2 regions of the Halanaerobium hydrogeniformans genome follow, and region 1 is predicted to be linked to the other one. Evidence: riboswitches for the same ligand, from Rfam matches in the RefSeq annotation. Region 1 holds a riboswitch; the other holds the start of a gene.
The links. A riboswitch is a leader RNA that binds a small molecule or an ion and turns the genes downstream of it on or off. The one in region 1 is predicted to bind magnesium.
Positions count from the first base shown of each region.

Region 2: linked by a shared signal. The riboswitch ahead of mgtE (magnesium transporter) and the one ahead of HALSA_RS12470 (MgtC/SapB family protein) in region 1 are both predicted to bind magnesium.

Region 1 is NC_014654.1:1,646,973-1,658,521, forward strand. Features, by position in the region: tRNA gene HALSA_RS07495 (tRNA-Val) at 1-14, opposite strand, end outside; gene HALSA_RS07500 (LCP family protein) at 179-1,042, opposite strand; tRNA gene HALSA_RS07505 (tRNA-Leu) at 1,246-1,333, shown strand; gene HALSA_RS07510 (TapB family protein) at 1,770-2,345, shown strand; gene HALSA_RS12470 (MgtC/SapB family protein) at 2,440-3,162, opposite strand; M-box (ykoK) riboswitch at 3,304-3,473, opposite strand; gene HALSA_RS07520 (leucine-rich repeat domain-containing protein) at 3,579-4,409, opposite strand; gene HALSA_RS07525 (YibE/F family protein) at 4,430-5,608, opposite strand; partial or broken gene HALSA_RS13335 (RNA-guided endonuclease InsQ/TnpB family protein) at 5,774-7,091, opposite strand; gene HALSA_RS07535 (alkaline phosphatase) at 7,429-9,021, opposite strand; gene HALSA_RS07540 (IS30 family transposase) at 9,657-10,727, opposite strand; one part of gene HALSA_RS07550 (IS3-like element ISHahy4 family transposase) at 11,167-11,467, shown strand; one part of gene HALSA_RS07550 (IS3-like element ISHahy4 family transposase) at 11,467-11,549, shown strand, end outside.
Region 2 is NC_014654.1:759,954-771,502, forward strand. Features, by position in the region: gene HALSA_RS03350 (ABC transporter permease) at 1-563, shown strand, start outside; gene trpA (tryptophan synthase subunit alpha) at 582-1,382, shown strand; gene HALSA_RS03360 (xylulokinase) at 1,372-2,865, shown strand; gene HALSA_RS03365 (nitroreductase family protein) at 3,048-3,812, shown strand; gene mgtE (magnesium transporter) at 3,809-5,173, opposite strand; M-box (ykoK) riboswitch at 5,330-5,498, opposite strand; gene HALSA_RS03375 (hypothetical protein) at 5,631-5,870, shown strand; gene HALSA_RS03380 (aldo/keto reductase) at 5,979-6,806, shown strand; gene HALSA_RS03385 (hypothetical protein) at 6,837-7,142, shown strand; gene HALSA_RS03390 (FAD-dependent oxidoreductase) at 7,221-8,579, shown strand; gene HALSA_RS03395 (DeoR/GlpR family DNA-binding transcription regulator) at 8,722-9,492, opposite strand; gene HALSA_RS03400 (iron-containing alcohol dehydrogenase) at 9,701-10,867, shown strand; gene HALSA_RS03405 (aspartate/glutamate racemase family protein) at 11,045-11,549, shown strand, end outside.

The DNA of each region.
Region 1 (11,549 bases):
TGAGCTATTCGCCCATCTGCAGTAGATTAAAAAACAATTACTGCGTCAGCAATAACTAGTATATATAAAAAGCAGACTCAAGTCAAAAACATTAATAGTTTATTAGACGCATTTAAAAGCTTTTAAGAATAATATACTCCTTTATACTCGATTAATCTAGTGCATACAAATTTTTCTTTTAATCTACAAACTCTAATTCAATACTGTCATTTTCTCTTAAATAATTCAGTATCTCTGTTGCTAAGACAGGGCTAATATCTGTTTCGACTGAATTATATGTATTAACAACCGTATTATATAAATCCCTTACATTAAAGAGAAAATTATTACCTCTAATTCTTTCTACTACTGCATTTATAACCTGTCTCTGTCTCTGCAGGCGAGTATCATTATCTAAGTCCTTCCAGCGTACAAAGTTTAAGGCTTCTTTACCAGATAAAAGATTATTACCGGCCCTTAAATTTAAACCCAGGCCTGGGACTCTCAGCTGCTCATCCAAAGTTATCTGTACTCCTCCGAGCTCATCAATTACTTTTTCAAAACCGGGAAAATTTAAATAAAGATAATAATCAAAGTCCCTGGACTTTGCCTGAGCTACTTTAGTGTTTAATTCTCTAAAATCAAAATCTTTTAAAGCTCTATTTTGATATTCCATAGTCTCATCAACTGTCTCGATAATAATTACTTCCTGTTCAGGTCTAATTTTAACTATCATAATTGAGTTAGCTTCAACCTCATCAAGTTCTTTATCATCTGTATCATCTAAACCAACAAATAATATATCTAATTCCTGTTCAAAAGTAGTATCATTTAAATTCATCAAACCCAACAGTCTGTCAATTAAACCTGGATCTTCTTGAAGTTGATCTCCCCCAACAATTAAATCATCATCTACAGGTTCTATTCCTCTTTCGAGATAATAACCTGTATAAGCAATAAATAAAATAAGCAGAGCTATTAAAGCAATCCCCAACCATTTGTATTTATTATTTTCTTTTTGATTTTCTTCTTTTTGATTATTTTCTGGATTTTTTTCTGCCAATGTAATTGACCTCCCTATTAATGAACTCTTGTCTCTATAAATTATATTCGTGATTATTAGCTTAATTCCTGCATATTTGGGCATTCTTAATGATTTTATCTACTTTCGATATCTTTAGACAAATTTTTAAAATTAATCAACAGGAAATTTCCAATTTCTATTGACAAAGAAATAATTTATGGTATAATTTATAATTGTGATGAGCCGAGGTGGCGGAACTGGCAGACGCGCAGCGTTGAGGGCGCTGTGGGCATTTTGTTCGTGTGGGTTCGAGTCCCACCCTCGGCACCATTTTAATTTAATAAGTTAATTTCCCCCAAGTTTACCCTGGTAGTGCAGGTTTCTTGGGGGTTTTTTGTTTCTAATGTAATTGATCTTTTAAAATAAATCACTATTCAAAACTATCCTGTAATTCTTCTTCAAGTTCATCGACTCCTTCTTCAACTTCTTCTCGCATTTCTTCCTCGGTGGTTGGATCATCATAGCCTTCTTCTGATCCTCCACATCCTGCTAAAGAACCAATATTTTTAAAGCTTATACAAATTTTGTCTTTTCTATATATTTTGAATTGAGCTATCTCCCCTATTCTTAACCGAATTTGATTGTAATTTTAGTGCTGCAAGCTTAGAATTAATATGATAAGATTATATTAACTAGCAAAGTATGATTTTATATTTTAATCTATTTTTAGGAGGAGATTAAAATTTATAAGAAACTTTTAATTATTTTGTTGATATCATTAATTATCGGTGGATGTGTCCCTGATGAAAGAGAAACTGTTAATTTAAAAGCTTATTTACCATTACAAGAAGGAATGACATATAATTTTACTGGTGAAGGACCAATTCATCCTGGTTTGGAAAGAGAAATTATGTTCACAGAAAACTCGTATGGACAGATTTTAGATAAAGGTACTGGTACAAATATAGTTTTAGTTTATAAAGTTGAAGAAAATCGAATAGTAAAAATATTTGCAGAAGCCGAATTTTATGACGAAAATAATTTAATTAAAAAATTAGAAGAGGAAGCTGAAGTTCAAGAGGTGATTTTACAACTACCGCTTGAAGAAGGTGCTACCTGGGAAACAAATGATAAAAAACGACGAATTGTTTCTACCGATAAAGTTATAACTGTACCTGCTGGAACATTTTATGATGTGATACAAATAAAGATTACTTCTCTTAATCAAGAAAATAACAATAAAAGCTATCATTATTATGCTAAGAACATCGGTTTAATCAAACAAAAGACTATTGGAGAAAATTTCGAAATTACACTTGAATTAGAGTTTTATGGGCTTTAAGTCTTCTCCCTGTTTTACTGCATAATTTAAAGCTTGCATTAATTGCTCATCTAAAATTATGATCTTTAGTTTCTTTTTAATTTAAATATTACATTTAGCTACTTTCTTCTCTAGCATTATTCGCTTTAAAATCAGTGCTAAACTCATCTATTTCTAATTCTATATTATCTATCTTTTTATGCTTAGAGTACTTAGCTATCAAATCATATAACATTTTAACATCTATCCCTTTGATTTGTAGATAAGCAGTGATTTTTAAAACATCATCTTGAATAAAATTACTGGATATATGCTTTATATTTCCACCACTCTCTTTAGCTATTTTTTCTAAACAAGACGTCCCTTCTCTTAAATCAGAATCATTAAATATAATAGTAATTTTACATTCAGAATCTCTAAAATTATTATGTTTACCAACAAATTTTTCCTGGAAATAACGCAAGCCAAGATGAGAAATGAGTACAACAAGAGCACCTATAATAGCTTCTTTCAAATATCCAGCTCCCGCTAATACTCCTGTAGCTGCACTGCACCATAATGTAGCAGCGGTATTTAAGCCACTAATGCTAAATCCTTTTTTTATTATAACACCTCCACCAAGAAAACCAATCCCAGAAACTATTGAAGCCCCAACTCTAGTCGGACTACTTTCTTCTGGAAACATCATTGAAAATAGAACATATAGTGCTGCTCCCAAAGCAACTAAAGTATTTGTTCTAATTCCAGCCATTCTTTTGCGCCATTCTCTTTCGACACCAATAATAACTCCAGCCATCAAAGCTACCAAAAGCCTTATAACAAATTCCCAAATTTCCATATTACTTCCTCCCTACTATTACCAAAGGTATATCTCAAAAACTTATTTTTATCTATGATACATTGAGATACTTCTCTTTCACCTACCAAAAAAAAATAAAGAACTCACAAGGAGTTCTTTACTAACAATGATTAACTATCAGCACCCAACTCCTCGTCTAAGCTTTAGCACTGTATGACATAGACTATATTAGTCAGCTATCTTAGATAGGCCTTAATTCGGTCTGCTATCTGTTCTACCCATTGGTGTCTCTGGACATTTCTGGGCAATAGCTTATCTCCATACAGGAGCCTCACTCAACAATTGGATATATAAATTTTCTATTCTATATTATATATATATTAGAAGAATATGTCAAGAAAATTTAATTTTTTTGTTTTACATAGATTTTTACAAATATATAACTCAATTGTTAATCAATACATCCTTCTATACAGTAACTGGATATTTCGATCCAGCAGAATATTAATATTTTCCATATCTTCTGATCCTTCACTATAGTCAAGATGGTTTCCCTCAAAATTAATAAAATCACCCTGACCTAATCCTTCATTTTCAACTAAAGGTGAGATATCAGAAACATTATTATAGCCAAAAGATAAAATTTCTAAAGCAGCAATTTCTGCTAAAGGTGAAATATCTTCTACCTGATTATGAACAAAAAATAATTCTTTTAAATTATCTAATTTAATTAAAGGTGAAATATCTTTAATTTGATTCCGATCTAAAATTAGTCTTTCTAAATCTTTTAACTTAGCAATTTCACTAATGTTGGTTAACTGGTTATTACTTAAATTTATGCTCTTTAAATTACTTAATTCTTTCAATGGAGAAATATCATTAATTCTATTATCTCCTAAAGTTAAGACTTCTAATTTATCTAATTCAGCAAGTGGGGTTATATCTGCTATATTATTGCTTTGTATATTTAATTCTTTTAAATCTTCTAATTCAACTAAAGGTGATAAATCTTCTATCTGGTTTTGACTTAAAATTAGCGTTTCTAATGCTACCAAATTGTCTATTCCTTCTAATGATTCTATTCCTTTGCTTACAGCATGCAGTTCTTTAATATCTTTAATTTCATCTTGATAAATTGCACCTGATGATTTATCTATGTTTTCTCTAACTGCCGCTTCTAAATTAGGATCTTCAAATTCAGCTTCTTCTCCCCTCATAATTCCACATCCTGAAACTAATAAAACTATTGATAAGCAAGCAATTAAAAACAATAATTTTTTCCTCATTTTCTCACCTTCTTTTGAGTTTAATCTTCTTTTTTAGAAAAAAAGTAATCTTTAATGCCAAATAAAGAGAAATCTGTCTCTATACTATAAATCCAGGCTGCAAAAATGGTAGTAATTGGTGCTACTAAAACTATGCCTATACTGCCAGTTAATATTCTTAATATCTCTGATACAATCAATCTCAAATTCATTATTCTGACAAAACTTGCTTCTCTAGTCATAAAGGCCATAAATAAAGTCATATAACTACCGATATATGCTAATAGTAAAGTGGTTGTCATTGTCCCGATTACCGCACTTCCAACATTAAAGCCCGATTTTGCTAATTCGAAAAAGCTAATATCCGGTTTTCTTAACTTGATTTCTTTTATAGTTGCAGCCATATCCATCGCTATATCCATTGCTGCCCCAGAAGCACCTATAACTACAGTAGCAAAAAATATATCTCTTATATTTAAATGCATATAACCAGCAAATAATACCTCTCCTACATAAGGAACAGAAAGACCATCTAAGGCTAAACGATTACCAAAAAAAACTACTACTCCAATGGTAATAAACAAACTGCTGACTGTCCCAACAAAAGCTGAAATACCTTTTTTGGTAAAACCGGCAATTGAAAAAACAATTAAGGCAGATAAAATTACCAAAACGAAACCAGAAAAATATAAAGGGTTTAAGCCATCTAACAAACCTGGAATTAGTAAATTCCAGATTATATATACACTTCCTGCAAAAGAAATTAAGGCTCTTAAGCCAGTATAACCAGCATATAATAATAACAATAACATAAAAAAAGCCATTAATATAAACGTCCAATTTTGCCTATAAACATCTAGAGCTATTGCTCCTGCTATTTGACCCTCAGCAGTTTCAAAAAGGCCTACTATAATTTCTTCACCTTCGCTGAAACTATAATCCCAGGCTAAACTACCTACTAACTGATTAGTGGCTCTAATTTGTTGACCTTGAAATTTTCCATCTTTTAATTCTACTTCAACAAATTGATTACCAAATCTAGTGATTCCGCTTCCCTGTACATCTCTATCATCTGTTTCTAAAACGACCCCTCTAGCTTCTCGACTAAATTCTTCATCACCAGGTCGATGGAAATAAAAACCGGCTAATATAGCAATTAAGATTAACCCAATAATTAATGATATCATTCTCTCTTTATTTAAAAGCAGCTTTTTGCTCATCAAACCCCTCCAATATTAGCAGTTATATGTATTGTGAACCTCTCCACCTAAATCAAAACCAAGATTTAGAGGGAGCTTCTAACTGCTTCATATAGATTAAAGTTCAACCTATATTACTAGGTCAGTTTACAAGATGTTTGGCTTTTAAGTTTTGCTCCTAATAGCTTAGGATACCCTTAATCTTGAAGGATTGTCCACAAATCCATTATCTCTCGCCTCTTTGATAGGTCTGAGAATACATTTATCGTTATGGTATTTACGAAGTATATTAAAACTACCATTCTGATCAGCATTAATTAATAGGCCCTCGTTAGTTTTAAAGAGACCTCTAGTAATTCTTCTGGATTTATCATAGTTACTTTTATTTATTTTTTCCAGATCTACTGAACTACATCCAGAAGTATAGCTTTCATCAATTCCAACAACTTTGATACCTTTTAGTTTAGCTTTGTATTCAATTAATTTTTTTAATCTCTGGATCGGTATTTGGACAAAAGATTTAAGTTTGCTGCATTGTTTAATATTTTTTATATCTCCAATTACAATAGTTTCTACTTGATTTTCAATTGCTAAATCAACTATTTTGCAGCTAGCTTTATGGAGATAATCTCTAATATAATTTCTTCTCTTTAATCTCAGATATTTTATTCGTTTAGTATCTCTAATTTTACTGGTAGCTAACTGCCTCATTCTAATGCTTTGTAGTCTGGCAATTTCTTTATTAAAATAAGAATTTTTGGATTTAATAGTTTTACCATTGATAATATAACAATCAGAATTGTTTTTAAATGTTAAAGTAGCCAAATTATCAAGACCTAGATCTACTGCCATTATGTTAGATTTCTTATTTTCTTTTGCCTCTTTAACTTTGTAGATGATTAGTAGATACCATCTTTTAGAAATACGGTCCTGCTTAATCTTTATCTGCTGGACAGCATCTAAATCTATAATGCTTTGAACTGCTTCAGGCAGCTCAAAATTAAGAAGGCCAAATCGAATACGGTCATACTAAAGCTTTCCTTGCGTATTATAAATTAAAAGCTTTAGTGACCTTCACATTATATTTAGATTGTATCTTTTTAGATAAGGATAAGAGTAATTTATTATCTTTAATTCTAACAGCCAGATTGGTAAAAATTATTTCACAGGGATTACTGTTCATATGTTTAAAATTCGGTGACCCTGGCTGACCTTTATATTTTTGAGGATTCTTTTTATAATCTTTGAGAGAATTAAAAAAACTTTTCCAGTCCTTAGCTAACTGCTTTAATGCCTGCTGTCTGTTATGGGAGTGAAGGTAGTCATTATGCCAGTTATTTTTATATCTAGTTTCTAATTCAGTATAGACAGCTTTTACATCTTTATTATTTTTAATCTGATAATTGACTGTATTATATAATTTAGAGCAATGCCAGGCTAATTCATTAATTATTACTAATTGCTTATGGCTTAATTTAGGCTTGAATTTAAATGATAATCGCATTGATTTTTCACCTCCATCCTACTATAATTATATCATACATATGTTTGCTTGTAAAAGAAAAAATGGAGGTTTGATCTTTATGAATAGAGACTTAAATAACAATTATCATTCTGTTTATAGTCTACAATATCATTATTGTATCTTCTGGTGGTGCTACTATTGAGACAATTAAAAAGTATATTGAAAATCAGAATAAATAGCCAATTTATCTCCACCCAATGCATAGCTTGGATGGAGTTTTCTTAGCAGTTTTAGATAAAATAAAGTTAGCAGGCAGCCCAATTATTAGTCTACCTGCCAACTTTGAAATTTAGCATTTAATATTCACTATATTATTTTATCTGCCAAATATTCTTCTTAATAAGTTACGACTTTCAGCTACTTCAATTTCAGCTACTCCTACTTCTGGATCTAATTCGAAGTCCAATAAAGCTGCTGTGATTTTAGCTACATCTGTATTATCCATTCTACCTTCATAATTACTAGCTCCTGCACCATGAGCAGTAAGTTGGATAGCAGAACCGGTGTGAGATGAAGTATTCCAACCAATCTTAGCTCTTCTGGAAACAATATGAGCTAATGTAGACTGAGCTGGTGAAATCCAGGGAGCCTGTGGCCAATGAGCATACATTACATCGCGCATTGCTTCTTCATCATAAGGAACATCATAATCCTGACCGCCATCATAAACGCCACCTATTCTTCCAGGGCGGCCAACATCTGCTTCGCGACCATATTCTTTCTCAATCGCTACACCATGTTCCATCCAGGCCTGTTCTCTTGGTGTTAATTCATCTAAACCGAACTTATCAGCTATATCTTGATACCATTGTTCTTCATTTTCAAAAGCAATTCCTTCTTCTATAGACGCATTTTGAGCAAATATAGGCTCAAAATTTAAATAATAACCATATTCCATACCTTCACAACTGTTTAAACCTAAACCACCAGTTTCGTGGTCACCTGCAACTATAATTAAAGTATTGTCAGGATTTTCTTCATAAAATTCTAACGCAACTCCAATTGCTTCATCAAAAGCAATAGTGTCATAGATCATTCCACCTGGATCATTGTTGTGAGCTGCATGGTCAATACGTCCACCCTCAATAACCATCATGAATTTCCCATAATTTTCTAAAGTATTAAGGGCTACTTTTGTCATTTCAGCTAGACTGGGTTCTTCTGCAGGATCTCTATCAATTTCATAACTCATATGAGTTGGATGAAATCCGGCTAATAGTCTCTCTCTGCCTTCAGGTGCAAAGTTTCTGAATTTCTCTACGTCTGCTGGACCCTCAAAAATATTATAGCCAGCTGCTGTAAATTCTGCATACATATTTCTATCATCTGTTCGACTTGAAGCAGGATGATCTTGAGGGTATAAGTGTCTATATCCACCACCAGCTATAACATCAACTTCTTTTTCTAAATAATGTTCAATAATCTCATTTTCCATCCCTCTATCAGGTACATGGGAAGCAAAGGCTGCTGGAGTAGCATGTGTAATTCTTGTAGTGGTAACTAAACCAGTACCCCAGTCATTTTCCCTGGCCCTATCCATTATGGTAGTTGTAGGTTTATGATCAGTTGTCATTCCTACATAACCAAAGTTGGTCTTATGTCCTGAAGCTAAAGCAGTTGCAGTCTGAGCAGAACCAGGTACTACTTTATCTGCACCATAAGTAGTAGTAATAGCCATCTCATCTAATTTGTTCATGTTTAATCTAAAATCAGGATCATCATATTTAGCCTGTAAATAATATTCAGTCAAAGTCGACTGTGCATTACCTAAACCATCACCGATGAAAAAGAATACATGTTCTACTTCTTGCGCCTCAGTTTGAACAGGTGCAAAAGCTAAAGCTGCAAAAACACTAACAAACATTACTAGGGTTGCTAAACTTAATTTCAAAATTCTTTTTGCTGACATTTAAATTTCCCCCTGATTTTTAATGAAATTTTAGTAATACTTGCTTTTTTATTAAGCCTTTAAAAAGACTTAACTCTAAAAACTAATTCTTCTCCCCCCTTTTTAAGTTTTTAAATTTTATTCAATTCCGAGCGCCCCAACTCGCCAAACAAAATTTAAAAAATTATCATCTTAATAATGCAATATCTTAGCTAAATTTAATGCAAATATCCTGTCAATTTGCCTAATAATAAATACAAATTACATAAAGATAGCTGCAAAAAACTTAATAATTAGTGAACGTTCTGAATTTTATTAATATACAAAAAATAGCACTTATTGATTTATAGTAAAAATCAATCATTAATTCTCTAAAAACTTCAGGATTAAATAATTTAATTTCTATATATATATAAATCAAATAGTACTATAATAAGTTTTATCAACTCGCCTCCAAAAAACCAAATTTCAATTTTTTTTTTGGCAAAAATACAAAGTTTATATTAAAAATATTTAAAATTTTAATGATACCATTATCATAACAGATTTTTCGACTTTTTTCAATGAAATTCAAAATCAATTTTTAAAAGGTGAATTGCAACATGCAATGCACGCTTTTTTAATCTTTCTTAAAATCACCTGTACCTTCATTACTTCTAGACACTAAAGCTTAATTTCTCTTTAAATAATTTATCTGAGTTTTCATAGTTAAACATTTTTCTAGGATAAGTATTTATAAAATCCTGAATCTTTTTTATCAGTTTTCTCTTAATACCTTTAAAACTTGTGCCTTTAGGTAAAAATCTTCTGATAAACTTATTAGCTACTTCATTTGATCCCCTTTGCCAGCTACAGTATGCATCACAATAATACAAACTAGTTCTAGGTATACTGCTACCTGTATATGATTGTTCTATACCTTCATAATCTGCAAATTCTGAACCGTTGTCTGTAGTAATCGATTTAAATGTTTCCCTAAAATTAACAACCCCAAATCGTCTTTCTATACGATCAAGTCCTTTTACCACTGACTTTGCTTTTTTGTTTGGTATTTTTTCTATGATTTCCTGCCTAGTTTGTCTTTCTGTCAGCACTAGTAAGGCAGGTTCATCTTTTTGTTTTAACCCTTCTACTAAGTCCATCTCCCAATGCCCAAATTCCTCCCTGGTATCAGCTCCTTCAGGCCTATCTCTAATTGTACGACCTTCCTTACGCCTCGTAGTGCTTTCACTTTCTTTTGGTCTGTCTTTCCCAGTTTTATAATTACCATGTGGGAGATCGCTTCTGTCTATATTCAAAACACCTTTATCTATGTAATTATAGATTGTTTTCCAGTGTAATTGAATTTCAAATTTATCTGATTCTTCAATGTCTTTTGCCACTGCTGCAGGAGATCTTAATTCCTTGATTTTTTCTTCTATAAATTCTGCTAACTCTTTATTTTTATCGATTTTTAAATCAGGGCCTTTATTCGAATTATTAAATTCATATACTTTCTGTGCTATCTCTGGTACATATTCTTTTCTGGTTGTTCCATCACCATTATCAAGTTCTACCTCACCTTTTTTTATTTCTCGACTGATTGTTGTTCTATGGCAGTTTAATTCTTCGCCTATTTCAGTATAATTTTTTTCTTGGACATTATATAAATGTTTAATTAATTTGCGATCATCAAAATTCAGGTGTTTTCCTTTGCTTCGTTTTGTGTTACAATTACTTTGACACATATTCTGTACCTCCTAATGTTTTTGTCGCTATTAACATTATACAAAAGGTACAGGTATGTGTCTATTTTTTTATCTAATCACCGCGTGCATTTAATTATACAATTCAAAATCAATTTTTAAAAATATATTTAAGGTTTTTATAATCGATTAGGAGGAAAATAATTAATTAATTTTCTGTCCTCTCCCACCACCACAGCATACCGTTCGGTACTGGGCGGTTCATTAAGTATTAGTTACATGTGCATATCTTTCCGTAAAGCTAAAGTATCCCAGTTTCTTTAATAAAATGTTTCATTCTTCAGATTCCACCTCACGGTGGATACCCTTGTCTTCAGCTAGCGGGTGGCACTATTAACCTCCACATCACTATATAGCCCCCTAACAGAATTGGAGAAAAAGTTTGAAAGTGATATACTCTAATTACAAGGGGGAAACACCAATGGCAAACAGAAAATATTCCGATGAAACTAAAGAACAAATTGTAAAAGAATGTCGCGAAATAGGTAACACAGCTCTTGTAGCAAGACGACATAATATTTCTAAGCATACTGTTTACAGCTGGGTCAAAAAAGCTAAAGAAACAGGATCAGTTAGATCTCTTCCTAAAGATGAAAAAAAGCAAATGAAAGAGATAGAAAATAGATTAAGTAAAATGAGCGATGAAAATGATAAGCTCAAAAAAATTGTAGCAGAAAAAGAATTAGAATTAGCGATTTTAAGGGAGTTGAGAGATAAAGTAAACCCCCGATAGCCCTCAAAGTTCAGATTGCATCAAAGTGGATAAATAAAGGGTATAAAATCTCTATTGTTTTAGACTTTGTT
Region 2 (11,549 bases), 890 kb from region 1:
CCTTTTTAGGTGGAATAACTTACTGGTATTCGGGAGGAACTATAATCTTTTCCGGAATTCCAGATGAATTTTTAATCTGGGGTCAGGGAAGTTTTTTAAATATAGCTCTGGTAATCTGGATTATGCTGATAGTTGCTGTAGTTTTCTGGTATATCTTTAATCAAACAATGCTGGGCAGGCATCTCTATGCTATTGGGGGTAATGAAAAAGCAGCCCGCTATTCTGGAATCAAGGTAGAAAAAAATAAATTAATCGCCTTTGGTTTAACAGCTGTTTTAGCAGCCTTAACTGGAATACTTTTGGCATCACGTCTCGGCTCTGCCCATCCAACAGCTGGAGGAGGTTATCTTTTAAGAGCATATGCAACAGTGTTTTTAGGAATGACCCTCTTTAAACAGGGAGAAGCTAATGTTTTAGGAACCCTGGTTGGTGTTTTAATCATGGGAGTATTGGCAAATGGTTTAACCCTCCTAAATGTTCCTAATTATTTTCAGGATATGCTTACAGGCTCAATAATAATTGCAGCTTTAGTTTTTCAGGGAATGACAGTTAAAAACAATTAATTCAGGCAGGTGATAAATGTGGACAATAAAGAATTAAGCCAATATCTAAAAGAAAAAAAAGCAGCAGATAAAGCAATTTTAGTAGCATATTTACCTGCACTTTATCCGGACTATGAAAGATCAAAAAGATGGATAAATTTACTTTTTGCAAATGGAGTAGATGCTGTAGAACTTGGTTATCCAGCCCGGGATTCCAGTATGGATGGCCAGATTATTACAGAAGCCAACCAAAAGCTCTATCAGGTAGGTTTTAATGCAGAAAAATATTTAAAATTGGCTGCAGATATAAATAGCAAAACAGAGATCAATAGATTGATCTTGATGGGTTACTGGAAAGAGTTAAAAAAAGAATTTTTCAGTGAATATAAAAAGCAGTGTCTTGAAACAGGTATTGAATCATTGATTTTACCTGACCTAAAGGATAATGAGGATAAAAAATATCTCCAGGCTGAGGGTTTTAAAATAATATCTTTTCTGGACAAAAAAGAAAAAATAAAAAGCTACCAGCCTGATGGAGAACCTTTTGTTTACTGTCCCAGTTATCTGGGGAAAACAGGTCAGAGCAGTGAATTTGATTATGAACATTTAAAAAATTTAAAAAAAGCTCTTGCCAATTCAGCTTTTGCTTTAATGCCACAGTTGGTTGGTTTTGGCATCAGTTCTGCCGAAGATGCAGCTCAGGTCATGGAATTAGGTTATGATGGGATAATAGTCGGCAGTGCTCTGCTGAATAAATTTGAAGAGAGCGAAGCCGAAGCTATCGAATTTTTAAGAGAACTTAAGAAGGGTCTTAATAAGGAGTGGTCATATGTCAGATGAAAAATATCTGTTGAGTTTTGATATCGGATCAACTGCAGTCAAATTGATCATATTTGATAAAAAGCTAAAAGTAGTTTATAAAGCTCAAAAGGCGGTTCCAGGCTACCAGGAAGATGGTTTTCAGTATCAGAAGGCTGAAGACTGGTGGGAAATCATCATAGAATTAAGCCACAAAATGCTGCAAGAAAGTTCAATTGATGCGGATGAGATTGCTGCAGTAAGTTCTACAGGCCAGATGGAAGACTGCCTACTTTTAGATCAAGCAGGTAAACCATTGACAGAAGTGCTGCTTTATTCTGATGGCAGGGCAAAAAAGCAGTATCAATTTTTAGTTGATAAATATTCACAAAAAACTTTAAATAAAATGACAGCCAACCAGTTTGATGTTTTAATGTCAATTAATAAATATCTCTGGCTGAGAGAGAACAGAAAAGAAACATTTAAAAAACACCGTAATCTTATTCTAGGTGCAAAAGATTATTTAAACTTTAAATTAACAGGAAAAAATGTATCTGATTATACTAATGCATCTACAACAGGATTTTTAGCTATGGAGAAAATGGAATATAATCAGAAATTGATTAAGGAGCTTAATTTTGAGCGGGAGTATTTACCAGAACTTAAGACAGCTGAGGAGATTATTGGCACTATTAATGCTGAAGCAGCAGCAGAACTTTGGCTGCAAGCAGGAACGAAGGTTATTAATGGTTCAGGTGATGTTGGAGCCTCAACCCTGGGAGCAGGAGCCCTAAAGGTAGGAGATATTTACTGTTACTTGGGTACTACCGGTTGGTTAGCAATGCCCTCTGAAGATATTTCTGAAAATAAAAATTTATTTACTTTAAGTAATACAAGAGCAGAAAATTATATTATTGCTGGAGCTGTTTTAAATGCAGGTCAGGCTTATGATTGGTTTTTGAGTAAGATAATGAACCATCAAGAAATAGATGAAGAGGTTTATAAAAATGCAGAAAATAAATTATCCAACTTAGACAGCACAAAAAATCAATCGATATTTATTCCCTATATAAATGGAGAAAGAAGTCCGCTTAAAGTCAGCGAAAAAAGTGGTGTTTTTGCCAGGCTAGGTGCTAATTCAGATAGCTGGCAGCTTTTAGAAGCTGTACTGGAAGGTGTGAGCTTTTCTCTAAAACATAACTTGATTGAAATGACCGGCAGCTCCAGCTTATTTGATAAAAAGCTACAGCTTAACTTAATTGGTGGTGGCAGTAAATCTAAAATCTGGCCGCAGATGCTGGCAGATATTTTAGAAAGCAGAGTTAATGTACTTGACTTAGAAGTTGGTGCACCATCTCTGGGAGCAGCGATGATAGCCCTTAAGGCTCTTGGTGAAATTGATGGCTATGGAGAGCTGAGAGAGAACTTTAAAATAACTAAAAGCTTTGAACCACAGAGTAGATTGAAAGATCATTATCAGCAGAAATATGAAAATTATATTCAGTTGGTAAATAAGATTTTTTAGTAATATCTACTGAAAAATTTTATATTCAACTAAAAAGCTCCTGCATATGCAGGAGCTTTACTGATAATATTAAATAAATTCAATTTGTAATTTGCTTTTTTAAGTCATATAATTAAGCTGAAAACAGGCTGAAATTTAAATTTTTTTAACTCAAATGATCTTTAAATAAGGAGCTGAAAAAAATGGCAGGAAATAATATAGAAGAAAAACTTTATCAGAGTATTTTTAAGAGAAAATCGATTAGAAAGTACAGCCAGGAGCCTTTAGAAATGCATAAATTGAATCAGATCAGAGATTTTTTAGCCAGCAGATCAGGACTCTATTCAAACATAGATGTAGAGAGCAAAATTGTTTCCGAAGATAAAATCAGCAGTCTGCTGCCGATCAAAGCTCCCCATTATCTTGTCTTTTTTTCTGAAGAAAAAGACGGGTATTTGCAAAATGCCGGTTTTATACTTCAGCATTTAGATCTTTATCTTTCTTTAATTGGTCTTGGTAGCTGCTGGTTTGGACTTGCTAAAGCAAAAAAAGAAATAGCTGAGCAGTCTCAGCTCAGCTATGTAATAACTCTAGCCTTTGGTGCGGCTGAAGAAAAGCTTTATAGAGAAAATAAAGCAGAATTCCAACGCAAAGAGCTTCAAGAGTTAAGAGATAAAGATATTCATGATGAGCTGATTGAAGCTGCCAGGCTTGCACCTTCAGCAACCAATAATCAGCCCTGGTATTTTAAAGTCTCTCAAAATAGGATAGATCTTTATTTAGAAAAGCCTAACCTTTTAAAAAAGATATTTTATCAAAAAATGAATCAAATTGATATAGGTATTGCAGCAGCTCACTTAAAGTTAGCTGCCACTCACTATAATAAAGATGATAAATTTTTATTCAACTGTCCAAAAGCAGATCAATTAGTTGATTATCTTTATCAATTTTCTTTAAAAGTTAATTAAAGCAGATGGCCTAAAAATACATTTACCAAAAAGAAGTAAATAAATAGGCCGGTAATATCTTTAATGGTTGTGATAATCGGGTCAGAACCTGCTGCCTGATCAAAACCTAATTTAACCAGTAAATAGGGGATCATGAATCCGAGTGCAGTAGCAATAGTAATTGTAAAGGTTAAAGAAAGCCCTACAACAATACCAAGAGCAGGCATCTGCTGCCAGAGGGCTGCAATTATTCCTGCTGCTAGGCCCAGTAATGCGCCCATGCTTAAACCTACCTTTACCTCACGCCACCAGTGCTGAAAAAACCTGCGGACATTGATCTGGCCTAAAACTAAGGCTCTAGTAAAAATTGTTGATGACTGAGTACCAACATTACCACCCATATCCATGATAACAGGGATAAAAATTGCCAGGGCTGCAATTGCCTCTAAACTTGCTTCAAAACCTTCAATCACCAGGCCGGCCAGCATACCACCGATTAAGGTGATAATTAAAAACGGGAGCCGAACCTTCCAGACATCCATCATTGAACCTGAAATCAATACTCTACTCCGGTCTGTTTCATCTTCACCAAAACTACCAAAACCAGCTTTATTTAAAATATCCTCTGTTGTTTCTTCTTCAAGTACATCCATAGCATCATCAAAAGTAATAATTCCAACCAGCCTGTTTTCTCTATCTACTACAGGAACTGATAAAAGATCCTGGTGCTGGAGAAGTCGGGCAACCTCTTCCTGATCAGTATAGGTATTTACAGAAACAGGATTATCATACATTATATTTTCGATTTTTTCTTCGGGATCTGCTATTACCAGAACTCTTAAAGAAAGAACACCTTCAAGCTTTCTCTTGCTGTCAAGGATATAGATCGAATATATAGTTTCTTGATCGATCCCCATTTTTCTGATTTGTTTTAAAGCATCTTCAGCTGTTATTCCTTTTTTAAAGGCAACATAATTGGGGTTCATTATCCGACCTGCTGTTTCTGGAGCATATCCTAAAAGTTCTGCTATTGTGTCTCTTTCTTTTTTGCTAAAAGAGTTCATGATCCTTTTGGCAACTTTCGCGGGTAGTTCATCTAATAGTCTGGCCCGGTCATCAAACTGCAAATCTTCCATTAGTGCAATAACTTCATCTTCAGCAAAATTATTAATTAAATCTTCCTGGAAATTAGGGTCTAATTTTTCAAATACCTCAATTGCAAAGTCTTTATTTAATAATCTAAACACAATGACCTGATCATTTTTTTCTAATTCACGCATCAGTTCAACTATTTCTACTAAATTCAGCTGATTTATTCTTGCTTTCAGCTGTGTCATCTTCTTTTTATCAATGAGATGAGTGATTTCTTCATAAAGTGACATTTTAATTCCTCCTCAATCTTTATTTTTTTAAATTTTATAAGTGTTTGATCATCATCATCAGCCACTTTTGTATCACCCCCAATTAAAATTATTGCCAGGAAAAAGAAAAAGGCTCCCTAAGGAGCCTTGAATAATCAAGATAATAATTTTTAGATTAATTTTACTCCTCATCCTGGCTTTAGCACTATATGACGTAGATTAAAAATCAATCAGCTGCATTGGGTAGGCCTTATTCCGACCGTACCTGTTATACCCATTGGCGTCTCTGGACGTTTTTGGGCAGCAGCCTATATTCATATAGGAGCCTCACCTAACAAGTAATATTTATTTTTTTTAATATTAACACACAATTTTTTTGCTGTCAAGAAAATATTAATTTTTATCTTCTCCAGGTAGATGATATAATGAAAAAAATGAATGAATATTTGTGTAAAACTTTTAAGGGGGCTAATAAATTATGAGAAATGACTGCTGCTGGTGTGGAAAAGATACGACTGGTGGTCCTGTGTTTTCGCTGTCTGCTTCTTTTAATGAAAAGGGTCAAAGTCTGACTGAAGAAGAAGGTTATATTAAAGACTTAAAAACAAGTGATGGTAAAGAAGTCTGGACGATGATTACTGGTGAAAAATCACCTGCTAAAAAAATGGACAGGATATGCTCTTTATGTGCTGTTCGAATAAATGTGCTAGTGAGTTAAAAGAAACTCTTAAAGAAGAAAAATCATTTCTGGATTCCATTTCTTTTTTCTAAAAAACTAAAAATAGTTAATTATTTCTCTTAAAAAGATAAAAGGAGATGGTAGTTGATGCTTAAAGAAAAAAAATTAATAACAGGTGATAAAATACCAGAGATAGGATTTGGAACCTGGGATATAGCAGAAGAAGATGTTGGTAGAGCAGTTGAGATGGCTCTTGAAGCTGGCTATAATCATATAGATACAGCTGAAGGCTATAAAAATGAGGAGGGAATTGGCAGAGCAATTAAAGATTATGATCGCGAAAAATTATATTTAACCTCAAAGGTTCTGCCTAAAAACCTCTATTATGATCAATTGCTTGAGGCTGCTGAAAGATCAATAAATAAATTAGGTGTTGATTATCTAGATCTCTATTTAATCCACTGGCCTAATCCGGCTGTTTCTTTAAGAGAAAGCCTGGCAGCTATGAATAAACTTTATCAAAAAGGGTTAGTAAAAAGCATTGGAGTCAGCAACTTTTCTATATACCAACTAATGTTTGCTTTAAAAATAACTGATGTTCCGATTGCTGTTAATCAGGTAGAATTCCACCCCTATTATTATCAAAAAGAATTACTGGAATTCTGCAAAAATAATGATATTGTTGTGACTGCTTCTGCACCTTTGGCCAGAACAAAGGTTTTAAAAGATGAGCTCATTAAAAGTCTGGCTCAAAAATATGATAAATCAGCTGCTCAGATAGTACTGAAATGGGAACTCGCTAAAGGAGTTGTTCCTTTACCTAAGTCTACTTCTGCAGAGCATATAAAAGCTAATCTTGAATTATATGGATGGGAGATTGAACAAGACGACCTTGAAAAAATTGATCAACTTGAACAGCAGAAAAAAGTATATATGATCAGTTTAGATAGTGAAACCTATGGTATTAATGCTTAAGTATAGATAAAAAATAGAAATGAGGTATTTATGAGAAAAGAATGTACTATAAAAGCACTAAATTATGATAAAGAAATCGAGGCAACTATTTTTGTCGAATTAAAAGGGGAATGTCTTTGCTGGCATGGTTATGGAACAAGTGAAGACAATTGGGAAGAGGAAGAAGTATTTGCTACAGATCATGGAAATCTTTCCCTAAAATCTGTTTCTGCAGCTAATTATAATTATGAAATCGAAGGACTAGGAGAATTTAAGGTTGAGCTCAAGTGGTGTGATTCTTCCGAATCCGAAAAGGATATTGACTTATCATCAATGGGCCAACAGATAGATTTTTAAAATTTAACAAAAAGTTAACAGAGAAGATATAGTTTGTTCAGCTCAATTATGTTAATATTATTTTAAGGAGCTGAGAATATGAAAAAAGAAGTTGTAATTGTTGGAGGAAGTGATGTAGGAATTAGTGCTGCTCTGCGGATCAGAGAGCTTGATCAGAGTCTTAGGCCTTTAATAATAGCTGATAATAAATTTCCTAATTTCAGTATCTGTGGGATTCCCTTTTTCCTAGGGGGAGAAGTAGAAAAATGGCAGGATTTAGCCCATAGAAAAGAGAGTGACATTAAAGCGGCTGGAATAGATTTGCTTTTAGAAACAAGGGTAGAAAAAATTATACCTGAAGAAAATAAGCTGCTGGCAGTTAATGAAAATGGGACTCAGGAAATATTTTATGAGCAGCTTGTTCTGGGTACAGGTGGAATTAATATTGAACCCCCGATTAAAGGTCTAGAATTAGATGAGGTCTTTTTTATGCGCTGGATGGATGATGCGATTAGTTTTGATAATTTTACCAAAGCAGAAAAGCCCAAAAAAGCTGTTGTTGTTGGAGGCGGCTATGTTGGTCTTGAAATGGCAGAAGCTCTGATCAACAGAGGTTTAGAAGTTACCCTGGTAGAATTTTTAGATAGTGTTTTGACAACAGTAAATGAAAATTTTAGAGAGAAAGTTAAAGCAAAACTTGAGGAAAAAGGTGTTAAAATAATAGTTAATACAGCTGTAGAAAAGATCGAAAAAACAGAATCAGGGTTAAAGGTTTTAGGTAGTGATGGCTTTAAAACAGAGGGAGATACAGTTGTTGTATCAGTTGGTACGAAGCCAAACACAAAATTAGCAGAAGGAACAGAGCTTAAAACTAATGATACTAATGGTGCTTTTAAAGTAAATAAAAAGCTGCAGACAAATATCGAAAATATCTATGCCGGTGGTGATTGTGCAGAAACTTTAAACACTATAACTCAAGAATATGCATATTATGCTTTAGGAACTGTAGCTCACAAGCACGGCAGAATAATCGGTAGTAATATTTGCGGTAAAAAGGTAGAATTTGAAGGTGTAATTGGAACTCAGTCAATTAAATTGTTTGATCTGGTAGTTGCCAGAACCGGTTTAGATGAAAGAGAAGCCAAAAAGGCAGGTTTTGAAGTTCAAAGTACTCAAATAGAGGCCTGGGACCACAAAATATATTATCCACCAGCCTATAGAACTTATCTTAAGGTTATCGCTGATGAAAAGACCCGCAAAATATTGGGAGCCCAGATTTTGGGAAATATCGAAGCTGAGATTTCCAAAAGAATAGATATCTTTGCAACAGCTATCTATAATGAGATGACAATCGAAGAGTTTAGCCAGCTTGATTTAAGTTACACACCGCCTTTAAGCAGTCCCTGGGATCCGGTTCAGTCAGTAGTTCAAAAACTAGAATTGAAATTAGAAGAATAAAAAGCTTAAAACCTTAGACCAGTTTAAAAGCGGTCTAAGGTTTTTTCTTTATATCTTATATGTACCAGGTACAGACAACGAGATCATTGATATTGTGGGGAATTAATAACCTGATGAAAGATTTCGTACCAGGTACCTATTATTATTCCTCCTTATTTTGAGTTTTTATAATCTTTAAGTACTGACTATATTTATCAAATTTGTCTTCACTTAAATTTTGATCAGTAATAATAGCATCAATTTCATCAAAATCAGCAATTTTATAAAAAGAAGCTTTATCAAATTTTGGGCTTTCACTTAAAATAAAGCTTTGCTCACTGCAGTCGATCATTGCCTTTTTGCTAAGAGCTTCTATGGAGCTGGCAGTTGATAAACCAAGACTGCTGTCAATTCCATTAACACCTAAAAAAGCTTTATCAAAATGCATTGCTCTGATCTGTTTTTCGGTTATAGGACCTTCAATCGTCCTAGCAAGATGAACATAATCCCCTCCAAGGACTGAAATATCATATTTTTTGCTGCCGCTTAATTCATTAATCACATCAATAGAATTGCTAACGATTTTTAAATTAGCAGCCTCAAGTTCTTTAGCCATGAGATAAGTTAATGTACTTGAGTTAATTGCAATAATTTCTCCATCTTCTATTAAAGAAGCTGCATATCTGGCAATAGAGCTTTTTTCTGCCCTATTTTCAGTTGTTTTTTTAATAAAATTATATTCATCATCAAAATTCTCTTTTAAGATTGCTCCCCCGTGGGTTCTTTTAACATAACCTTTTTCCTCTAAATCGTTTAAATCACGCCTGATTGTAGAATCTGAAACTCCAAAAGAATCAGCTAATTTTTTTATTGTGGTAGATTTGCTAACATTTAATTTATTAATAATTTTGAGCATACGTTGTTCTTTTAGCATTAGCATCTCCTTTCCAGCTTTATATTAATTTTATCAAGAAAGCCTGTTTTAATCAAGCTAACTGCATACTTTTGATAAATTTACACCTATTTTAATAAATAATTGGCATAAAAGTGAAAGAATTTGCTAATTATGCTTGACAAAATGCTCACTTTAGAGTATTATTAATTTAAGTTAAATAATTCACAAACTCTAAGGAGGAAATTAAATGTATGATTATATGTTACCAACAGTAAATTTTATGGGAGCAGGTTCTGTTAAAGTAGTAGGAGAAAGAGCAAAAATTCTGGGTGCAAAAAAAGTTCTTTTAGTCACTGATGACTTTTTAAGTAATCTAGATGGTGGACCCTTTGAGACCGTAGTTAAATATATTGAAGAAGCGGGTTTAGCATATGCTGTTTATGATGGTGTAAAGGCTAATCCCAGAGATACTAATGTTTATGAAGGCTTAGAAATTTACGAAAATGAAAATTGTGATATGATAATTACAGTAGGTGGAGGAAGTCCTCATGATTGTGGTAAGGCAATCGGGGTTGCTGCAACTCATGATGGAGATTTATATAAGGATTATGCCGGAGTAGAAAAATTAGAAAATGAAACACCTGCTATGATCTGTGTTAATACAACTGCTGGAACAGCCAGTGAGGTTACCAGACATGCAGTAATAACTGATACTTCTCAAACACCTCATGTAAAGTTTGTAATTGTCAGCTGGCGTAATGTGCCAGATGTGTCTATTAATGATCCGGAACTAATGGTAGCTAAACCTGCTGCATTAACTGCAGCTACAGGAATGGATGCTTTAACTCATGCTTTAGAAACCTTTGTTTCAACAGGTGCTAATTCATTAACAGATGCAGCTGCCAAAGAAGCTATGGAACTAATAGCTAAGTACTTAAGAAGGGCAGTTTATAATGGAGAAGATATTGAAGCCAGAGAAGAGATGGCTAATGCTTCAGTTTTAGCCGGTTTTGCCTTCAACAATGGTGGTTTAGGTTATGTTCATGCTATGGCCCATCAGTTGGGTGGATTTTATGATATGCCACATGGGATAGCCAATGCAATCCTCCTGCCTTATGTTGAAAAATTTAATTTAGGAGCTAAAATAGATAAATTTGCCAAGGTCGCAGAAATATTTGGAGTTCCTACAGCTGGGCTTTCTAAAAGAGAAGCTGCTGAAAAATCTTTAGATGCAATTGTACAGCTGGCTGAAGATATCGGAATCCCGACTTCTTTAAGTGAATCAGAATATGATGTCAAAGAAGAAGATTTTGAGGAGATGGCAAGATTAGCTTTAGAAGATGGTAATGCTTTAAGCAATCCTAGAAAAGCAACTCAAGCAGAAATTGCCGGAATCTTTAAAGCAGCTTATTAATTAATTGACTAATTAAAAAATGAGCAAGAACGAGAAAGCCTTTGTCTTAGACAGGGGCTTTTTTTAATGTCCAGAAAATTATAATTAATGCTTGTTTTAGATAAAATTTAAAGGTTTTTTCTTTTCAATCTAAAATTAATATATTAGAAGAATTATTTAAGGAAGGGGAGATTAATAATGGCCAAAATCGCTCTTATTCATACAACACCTGTTACAGTTGAGTCACTTAAGAATTTAATTAAAGCAGGTGCTCCTGATCTAAAAATTATTAATATAGTAGATGATTCAATTTTACCGGAGTTAATTGATAATGAGGCTGACCTTAGTCTGGTAGAAAAAAGGGTTAAATATTATATTAATACGGCAGTTAAGCAGGGAGCAGATTTAGTCATGAGTGCCTGTTCATCAATTGGAGAGATTTTTGAAGAGGAAAATAGAAAATATGAGATTCCAATTATGCGAATTGATTCTGCAATGGCAGAAAAAGCAGTAGCAAAGGCTAGAAAAATTGGAGTAGCAGCAACTTTAGCAACCACTTTAAAACCAAGCACTAAATTATTAAAAAATAAAGCTGCTGAAATAAATAAAGATATAGTAATTAGAAAAGTTCTGGCAGATAAGGCCTATCAAAAATTAATGGCTGGAGATCAAAAAGCCCATGATCAACTTTTAGCTGAAAAAC